One region of the Chryseobacterium sp. FW101-FHT12H09 genome, then DNA from elsewhere that is predicted to be linked to it. Evidence: riboswitches for the same ligand, from Rfam matches in the RefSeq annotation. Region 1 holds a riboswitch; the other holds the start of a gene.
The links. A riboswitch is a leader RNA that binds a small molecule or an ion and turns the genes downstream of it on or off. The one in region 1 is predicted to bind thiamine pyrophosphate.
Positions count from the first base shown of each region.

Region 2: linked by a shared signal. The riboswitch ahead of thiS (sulfur carrier protein ThiS) and the one ahead of thiM (hydroxyethylthiazole kinase) in region 1 are both predicted to bind thiamine pyrophosphate.

Region 1 covers NZ_JBYTCP010000005.1:106,879-111,689, forward strand. The annotation lists gene AC3WRL_RS19435 (carbon starvation CstA family protein) at 1-1,634, shown strand, start outside; TPP riboswitch at 1,684-1,777, shown strand; gene thiM (hydroxyethylthiazole kinase) at 1,839-2,636, shown strand; gene thiE (thiamine phosphate synthase) at 2,633-3,268, shown strand; gene thiD (bifunctional hydroxymethylpyrimidine kinase/phosphomethylpyrimidine kinase) at 3,265-4,098, shown strand; gene tenA (thiaminase II) at 4,085-4,735, shown strand; gene hxpB (hexitol phosphatase HxpB) at 4,726-4,811, shown strand, end outside.
Region 2 covers NZ_JBYTCP010000002.1:110,363-115,173, forward strand. The annotation lists gene thiC (phosphomethylpyrimidine synthase ThiC) at 1-1,797, opposite strand, end outside; gene thiS (sulfur carrier protein ThiS) at 1,825-2,031, opposite strand; TPP riboswitch at 2,097-2,194, opposite strand; gene AC3WRL_RS06185 (RluA family pseudouridine synthase) at 2,324-3,004, opposite strand; gene AC3WRL_RS06190 (hypothetical protein) at 3,011-3,334, opposite strand; gene panB (3-methyl-2-oxobutanoate hydroxymethyltransferase) at 3,334-4,149, opposite strand; gene AC3WRL_RS06200 (Crp/Fnr family transcriptional regulator) at 4,210-4,811, opposite strand, start outside.

The sequences.
Region 1 (4,811 bases):
CCATAGCTGCTGCAGGACCTCTGGTTGGACCTGTACTCGCAGCTCAATTCGGATATCTTCCAGGTGCTTTATGGATCTTGATCGGCTGCGTCCTGGGAGGGGGTGTACATGATATGGTTGTTTTATTTGCCTCTGTGCGCCACAAGGGACAAAGTTTAGCTACCATAGCTTCTAAAGAAATTGGAAAAACAACAGGAACCGTTGCCGGTTTTGCCATTCTATTCATCCTGATTCTCACGTTGGCAGGTTTATCACTTGCCTGCATCAATGCCATGCACGAGGCATCATGGTCTCTCTTTACAGTAGTGATCACTATGCCTATCGCTATTATCATGGGCTTAATTATGCGCTACCGAAAAAATAGTGTGACCTTTGCCAGCATCTTAGGCGGTGTGCTTTTGATCGCAGGTATTATTGGTGGGCATAACCTGATGCAGAATGAAACAATGAATAATCTATTTTCCTGGGATATTACTACTATTTCTATCGCTATTCCTTTATATGGTTTTTTAGCTTCAGTATTACCTGTTTGGTTACTTCTGGTACCAAGAGACTATCTTTCTACCTATTTAAAAATCGGAACCATTGTCATGCTTGCCATAGGCGTAATTGCTATACATCCAACGGTACAAATGCCAGCGATCAGTCAATTTGTAAATGGTGGTGGCCCTGTTATAGGAGGCCCGGTTCTGCCCTTTATTTTTATAGTGATTGCTTGTGGGGCCATTTCAGGATTCCACGCCGTTATTGCAACCGGAACTACACCTAAAATGCTGAATAAAGAAAGAGAAATTCTTTTTGTAGGTTATGGGGCGATGTTGGTAGAAGGATTTGTTGCCCTTATGGCTTTAATTGCCGCCTGTACTTTAATGCCCGGCGACTATTTTGCGATCAATACTCCTAAAGAATCTTACGATGCATTTCTTGCGGCACATCCTTCTCTTCACGGAGTAGATATTGATTACTTTTCTCAAAAAATAGGTATCGACCTACATGGAAGAACTGGTGGAGCTGTTTCTCTGGCCGTAGGAATGGCTCATATTTTTAATAAGATCCCATATATGGATCAGCTGATGGCTTATTGGTACAACTTTGCGATCATGTTTGAAGCTGTATTTATCCTTACTGCCATTGATGCCGGAACAAGAGTAGGACGGTTCTTTTTACAAGAAATGCTGGGCTCTGTCATTCCAAAATTCAATGATAAAAACTGGATACCGGGAATCATTATAAGCAGTCTTATTTTTACTTTTGCCTGGGGCTATCTGGTCTTCACAGGAAATGTAAGCAGTATCTGGCCATTATTCGGAATTAGCAATCAACTTTTAGCAGCCTGTGGACTCATCGTGTGCACTACGATGCTTATCCGGCTGAACAGAGGAAAATATGCACTTTGCTCAGCTATTCCAGGAGTATTTATGGCAATCATCACATTTTGGGCTGGCTATATTCAGGTAACAGTTATCTATCTCCCTAAAGAACAATATCTACTTGCTACACTAGCAGTTGTTGCCATGGCATTAATGCTTATTGTATTTATTGGTGCTTTTAGAAAATGGTATGAACTTTTAAAAATCAATAAATCTGAAACTGATTTTTATGGAGAAACCGTAAAGGAACTGGTAGAAAGATAAAAAGATCCTTTGCTGGTTCTTTGCCTGCTCTGATAATTTTTATACATTTGTCTTGCTTTAGGGGTATTCTGAAAAAGAATTGAGAGAGTCCCTTTGAACCTGATACGGCTTACACCGACGTAGGGAAAAGCAAAAAGACATTCTCTACAATGTACTTTTGTTTTGGATTTTTTCCTGAAGCTATTTTTATTTTAATCAATAACAATGGACAAAAATCTTTGGGAACTGGTACAGTTGGTAAAACAACACTCTCCTCTTGTACATAATATCACGAATTATGTTGTGATGAATAACACAGCTAATGCTCTTTTGGCTGTCGGAGCTTCACCTATCATGGCTCATGCAAAATCTGAAATTCATGAAATGATCAATATTGCCCATTCAGTGGTCATCAATATTGGGACACTCGATGAATACTGGTCTGAATCGATGTTAATCGCTGCTGAAGCCGCACATTCAGTAAAGAAACCCTGGGTTTTGGATCCGGTAGGTGCAGGAGCAACAACTTTTCGGGATGCTACTTTAAATCAGCTCCTGCAATACCAGCCTACAGTGATAAGAGGTAATGCCTCTGAGATTATTGCACTTGCTAAAGCCAATACGAGTATTACTAAAGGGGTCGATAGCACAGCAAAAAGTAGTGAAGCCATTAACGCTGCACATTTTCTCGCGGATCACTACCATACAATCGTATGCATTTCCGGTGAAACAGATATCATTATAGATAGTCAACAAATATTTCTTATCAGCAATGGACATCCGATGATGACTAAAGTAACAGGACTTGGATGTTCTGCTACTGCAATTATCGGAGCATTCATAGGTATTACGGAAAATATAAGTGAAGCTGTGGCAGCTGCAATGGCATTGATAGGTATTGCTGGTGAACTTGCTGTTTTGGAAAGCAAAGGACCAGGAAGTCTCCAGGTCAATCTTATTGATAAATTGTATAACATGACGGAAAAGGAATTTATCAGTTATTTAAAGATAGAAAGAAAATGAGTTTACATCCTTTTACTTATCAACTTTATCTTGTGATCTCTGAGGCAGATTGTATCGGAAGAAGTTTTCTAACAGTTGCCGAAAAGGCTATTCTTGGTGGCGTAGATATTATTCAGCTGAGAGAAAAAAACTGTTCTAATAGCGAGTTTATCAAAAAAGCCAGTCAACTGATTGAAATTACAGACAAGTATAATATTCCACTTATTATTAATGATAATATTGAAGTTACAAAAAATATAAATGTAGCCGGAATTCATGTAGGTAATAATGATGCAAAACCTACTTATCTCAGACAACAGCCATTTCTTCAAAATAAAATCATAGGCTACTCTATAGAATATCTGTCTCAACTTGAAAATGAACAGACCACAGAATCTGATTATCTTGGAATTAGCCCTGTATTCAGAACGAATACAAAATCTGATACGGTGACAGAATGGGGACTTGATGGAATTACAAAGATCAGACAGCTCACAGAAAAACCTTTGGTGGCAATTGGTAATATTCATCTCACTAATGTTAAGGATATTATAAACGCCGGAGCAGATTGTATCGCTGTGGTTTCGGCCATATGCAGTGCTGATGATCCTCAAAAAGCTGCTTATGAATTAAAAAATGAAATTCTAAAATGAAAAAGTATACATATCCATCGGTATTAACGATTGCCGGATTTGACGGAAGTGGTGGTGCAGGTATTCAAGCTGATATTAAAACAGCCTCTGCTTTAGGTTGTTTTTCCACATCGGTCTTAACCGCTTTACCTGTACAGAATACACAAGGCGTAAGAAAAATCTACCCTATTCCTGTAGAAGCTGTAGCAGATCAGATAGAAGCTATTCTGGATGATATTTTCCCTGATGCCATTAAAATCGGAATGGTTCACACCCCGCAACTGGTAGAAGTCATTGTTTCAACATTAAGTAAATACAAAAAAATACCTCTTGTTTTTGATCCTGTAATGGTAGCAACAAGCGGACATAGGCTTATTGAAGAAGACACCATTACCGCTATTATAGAAAGGCTCTTTCCTATTGCTGATGTTATTACTCCAAATATGGATGAAGCAGCCATTTTAGCTCATATGAAAGTAGAAACTCTGGATGATCTTTATACTGCGGGAAAACAGATCAAACAATTGGGCTGTAAAAGCATTCTTCTTAAAGGTGGACATCAGGAAACTTCCATGATCACATCCTTATTCTATGATGAATACGAGAATTACCACTGTTTTGAAACAATAAAATTTAACACCAATAACACCCATGGTTCTGGCTGTACACTTTCCTCTGCTATTGCAGCTTATTTGGCCCTGGGGAAAACTTTATATGACTCCGTTTCTCTTGGTCAACAGTATGTTTATCAAGCTATAGAAAATGGCAAAGATGTAAAAACCGGCCTGGGAAATGGTCCGCTTAATCATTTTTTTAACCCTCAAAAACTCGTCAAAAATGAAATGGTCTGAACAAACCTGGCAAAGTATTGAAGAACGATATCAATCTATTCTGAAAATGCCCTTTATAAAAGAATTATCAGATGGTACCCTACCACAAGAGAAGTTTAAATTTTACATGGCTCAGGATTCCTTATATCTTGAACATTTTGGAAGAACACTTTCAATGATTGCTACAAAAATTCACGATCTTAAGGATGTACTTGCCTATATGCGATTTGCTGAAAATGCCATCGTAGTGGAAAATGCATTACATGAGTTTTATTTTAAAGATTTTGGGGTTACTGATAAAGGAGTATTAGAACCCGCCTGTCATCATTACATCCATTTCCTTAGAAGTACTGCAGCTATAGAATCTGTAGAAATTGGTGTTGCCGCGGTATTGCCCTGTTTCTGGATCTATAGAGAAGTAGGAGATTACATTTACAAAAACCAAAACACAGTTAATAATCCCTATCAGAAATGGATTGAAACTTATGGTGGTAACGAATTTTCTGTTGCGGTAGATCAGGCCATTGCAATCTGTGATAAAATAGCAGAAAATGCGACCATGGAAACAAGAAAAAAAATGACTGAAGCTTTTATCATGTCAACCCGGATGGAATATCATTTCTGGGAAGCAGCATATGACCTAAAGACATGGATATAAAATCTAAAAGAGCCGTAATTTTCGATATGGACGGTGTTCTCATTGATAGTGAGAAATTCTGGAAGCAGGCTGAATA
Region 2 (4,811 bases), on a different contig from region 1:
CTTTCCACTCTCAATAAACTCCTGTGATTTCACCAACATTCCCATTTCTGCTGATTCCCGGATTTCCTGAGTAATTTTCATAGAACAGAATTTTGGTCCACACATAGAACAGAAATGGGCAATCTTCGCTCCTTCTGCGGGTAGTGTTTCGTCGTGATAAGCTTTTGCCGTTTCCGGATCTAACGAGAGATTGAATTGATCTTCCCACCTGAATTCGAATCTCGCTTTACTTAAAGCGTTATCTCTATACTGAGAACCAGGATGACCTTTTGCCAGATCTGCAGCATGTGCTGCCAACTTATATGTAATAACTCCGTCTTTTACGTCTTTTTTATTCGGAAGTCCCAAATGTTCTTTTGGAGTAACATAACATAACATTGCACATCCAAACCATCCGATCATTGCCGCTCCGATTCCCGAAGTAATATGATCATAACCTGGCGCAATATCTGTAGTTAATGGACCCAGAGTATAAAATGGAGCCTCGTGACATTCTTCCAATTGCTTATCCATATTCTCTTTGATCATATGCATTGGTACATGGCCAGGGCCTTCAATCATCACCTGCACATTATGTTTCAAGGCAATTTTTGTAAGCTCTCCTAAAGTTTCCAATTCAGCAAACTGTGCCTCGTCATTAGCATCTGCAATTGAGCCCGGACGTAATCCGTCGCCAAGAGAAAATGCAACATCATATTTTTTCATGATCTCACAGATCTCTTCAAAATGAGTATATAAGAAGTTTTCTTTATGATGGAAAAGACACCATTTTGCCATAATTGAACCACCTCGCGAAACAATTCCCGTCACTCTATTCACGGTAAGATGAATGTATCTTAATAAAACTCCAGCGTGAATGGTAAAGTAGGAAACTCCCTGTTCTGCCTGTTCTATAAGTGTATCTTTAAATACTTCCCAGGTAAGATCTTCAGGAACACCTTTCACTTTTTCCAGTGCCTGATAAATGGGAACTGTTCCAATGGGTACCGGGCTGTTTCTGATGATCCACTCTCTGGTTTCATGAATATTTTTTCCTGTGGATAAATCCATAATGGTATCCGCACCCCATCTGCAAGCCCAAACGGCTTTTTCAACTTCTTCTTCAATACTGGATGAAACAGCACTGTTTCCAATATTAGCATTTATTTTCACCAAAAAGTTCCTTCCGATAATCATCGGTTCACTTTCAGGATGGTTGATGTTATTGGGAATGATCGCCCTTCCGGCTGCGATTTCATCTCTTACAAATTCAGGGGTAATTTTATTTTTGGGAGTTCTGGCTCCAAAGTTATTTCCTGGATGCTGAGAAGCCATTTCTTTAGAGACAAAATCAAGCTGTTCTATTCTTTGGTTTTCCCTGATAGCAATATACTCCATCTCAGGAGTGATGACTCCCTGTTTAGCATAATACAATTGGGTAACTTCTTTTCCTTCTAAAGCAACTTTAGGTTTATGATTGTAAGAAAAACGCAACTCATCGAGCTTTGGATCGGCCAAACGTGCCTTTCCGTATTCTGATGATATTCCGTGCAATATTTCCACATCTCGTCTATCTAAAATCCATTGCTCCCTTATTCTTGGAAGGCCTTTTAAAATATCGATTTCTGCATTTTCATCAGTATAAGGGCCCGATGTATCATAAACTGTTACGGGAGGATTATGTTCAAGTCCTCCTTTACTAAGTTTTGTGGGACTTAGATGAATTTCACGCATTGCCACATTAATGGGATGGATCTGTCCTTCCACATATATTTTTTTAGAATTGGGAAATGGTGAACATGTAATAGAATGTGCCATAAGTTTGGGATATTGTTATTATGAATATTAACCGCCCTGTGTGGCAGTGATAATTAAAATTGAATCTTGATCCTGCAGTAAAGTATTCTGCCAGGATGAAATGGGAATGATACTGTTATTTAATGCTACAGCAATTCCTTTCTTTCGGCCGGGAGCCTCCAAAGCCATCAATGCCTCCAGGTTTTCCGGGGGGATATTGAAAATTTTCCGTGTGTGATTGATTATAAGTTCCATTCCAAGGTTTTTGTTAAACAAATCACTTTAGGAATGGCTATAATTGTACAATAGAATGTACAACAAAAAGTCATCTCACTTTTCCCTACGCTGGTATGATCCAGATCAGGTTCAAAGGGTAAAGTCTCAGTCTGTTTGTAAGCAGACACCCCTAAAGTATGGAGCGAAGATAGTTATTTTTTCAAAATGAGCAAAACTTCAGCTTTATTATTAAAGCAAATAAAAAAGTCTGTCTTCAAAATGAAACAGACTTTTTTAATTCTTTTTAATCTTATAAAAAGATCGTATTGATTTATATTTCTTCACAAGCTCTCCAGATGGCATCATTTTGTGGAACAGAAGCTACAATTTCAATCTCTTCTTTTGTGACAGGATGGATAAATTTTAACATTCTTGCATGAAGATTAATACCTCCATCAGGATTAGATCGTGGTGCACCATATTTTAAATCTCCTTTGATGGGAATTCCAATTTTTGATAATTGTGCACGGATCTGATGATGCCTTCCAGTTTCCAAATCAATTTGAAGCAACATATAATTTTCCAGACTTTTAATGACATTATAAGTTAAGATCGCTTCTTTAGCTCCTTCTGTCGCTTTTGGAAAAACAATTGCTTTATTATTTTTTTCGTTTTTCTTTAAATAATGAATCAGCTTTTGACTATGCGGAATCATTTCTTTAGGGACTACAGCCCAATACGTTTTTTCAATTTCCCTGTTCTTTACCATCTGAGTAAGACGGGTAAGAGCCTTTGACGTTTTTGCGTAGATAACCAAACCTGAAGTTGGTCGGTCTATACGATGAACCAAACCGAGAAAAACATTTCCCGGTTTAGCATCTCTTTTCTTTATAAAATTCTTGATTGATTCTAATAACGATTCATCACCAGTCTTGTCACCCTGTACAAGCTGACCAACTTTTTTATTTACAACCAAAAGATGGTTGTCTTCATAAGCAATCTGCTCCTCCATTTTAATTTAGTTAGTCTGTCTTCTATTGGATAAAGAAAGAATGATCCCTCCAAGAAGTCCAAGTGTTTTCATTCCTGCTAATCTTGATTCTAATGGCAAAAATGCCCCTACAATACAAAGACCTGCTGCTGCATACATTGGATAGACAAAATTTCTATTGGATAGAAAAGGTGCCTGAACAGCAAAACTTATTCCTATTAAAATATAAAATACCCTTCTTGAAAGAATATCATTAATTTCCGGTGAAAAGAATTTAAACCATCCTGTTGCCAGACAAATTAAAGCGATAACGGAAATAATTCCCTGTATAGCCTGTTGATTATTTCTCATTAATAACTTTCTTTTTCGTTCGGAAATTCCACAGCTTTCACATCTTTTACATATTGTGCAACCGCACCTGTAATTTCAGTGTAAAGGTCAAGGTATCTCCTTAAAAACTTTGGACTAAATCCCTGATTCATTCCAACCATATCATGATAAACTAAAACCTGCCCATCACAATCAGGACCTGCTCCAATTCCGATTGTCGGAATAGAAATACTTTCGGATACCTTTTTAGCTAAATCTGCCGGAATTTTTTCCAAAACAATAGAGAAACAGCCTAATTCTTCCAAAAGTTGCGCATCACTGATCAATTTTTCAGCTTCCGCCTCATCTTTTGCTCTTACTTTATAAGTTCCGAATTTGTAAATTGACTGTGGTGTTAATCCTAAATGCCCCATTACAGGAATTCCTGCATTAACAATTTTTTTGATAGATTTTGAAATCTCCTTACCACCTTCAATTTTCACAGCGTGAGCACCTCCTTCTTTCATCATTCTAACTGCAGACTCTAATGCTTTTTCAGGATTACTCTGATAAGAGCCAAATGGCAAATCCGCAATGACAAGTGCTCTGTCTACTCCACGAACAACACTTTGAGCATGATAGATCATCTGATCTAAAGTAATTGGTAATGTTGTTTCAAAACCTGCCATTACATTGGCAGCAGAATCTCCTATCAAAATAGCATCAACTCCTCCGGCATCTACCATCTTCGCAGTAGTAAAATCATATGCAGTAAGCATTGTTATCTTTTCCTTGTCGAATTTCATCTTACGCAAGGTTTCAGTTGTAACTTTTTTTATTTCAGAATGAACAGACATAATGTATCTATTTTTTAAAAGTTAAAAAGTCGGCTTCCGCCGACTTAAATTTTGTATGATTTATAAAACTACGTGACCTAGTTTCATTAGTTTGTCGTGATTGAGGATCTTGATATTTCTACCATCAACTTCTATGAGATCATCCTGTTTAAATTCGGAGATCAAACGAATAGCACTCTCGGTAGCTGTACCTATGATATTAGCAATCTCTTCTCTTGTTAAAGAAATTTTAATAAATCCTTCCGGATCAACACCTAACTTCTGCTCCAGAAGTAATAAAATTTCAGCTAATCTTTCTCTAACCGTTTTTTGAGCAAGGAATGTAATGGTGTTTGAAGACTCACCCAGTTCATAAGCAATTTTCTGAAGCATTACGAATGATAATTGAGAATCTACTTCCAAAAGATACATAAATACATCAGCAGGTAGAAAAGTACATTCAATATCAGTCATTGCTTCAGCTTTAGCCTGAAAATTTTCTCCACAAAGTAAAGATCGGTAACCAATGATATCGCCTTCTTTAATAAATCTTAAAATCTGATCTTTTCCAAAAGCTCCGGATTTAGAAAGTTTAGCTGCACCATTTTCTAAAAAGTAAACTCCTTTTGGAGTTTCACCATCTTCAAAAATAGTGTCGTGTTTTTGAAAATTTAATTTCTTTT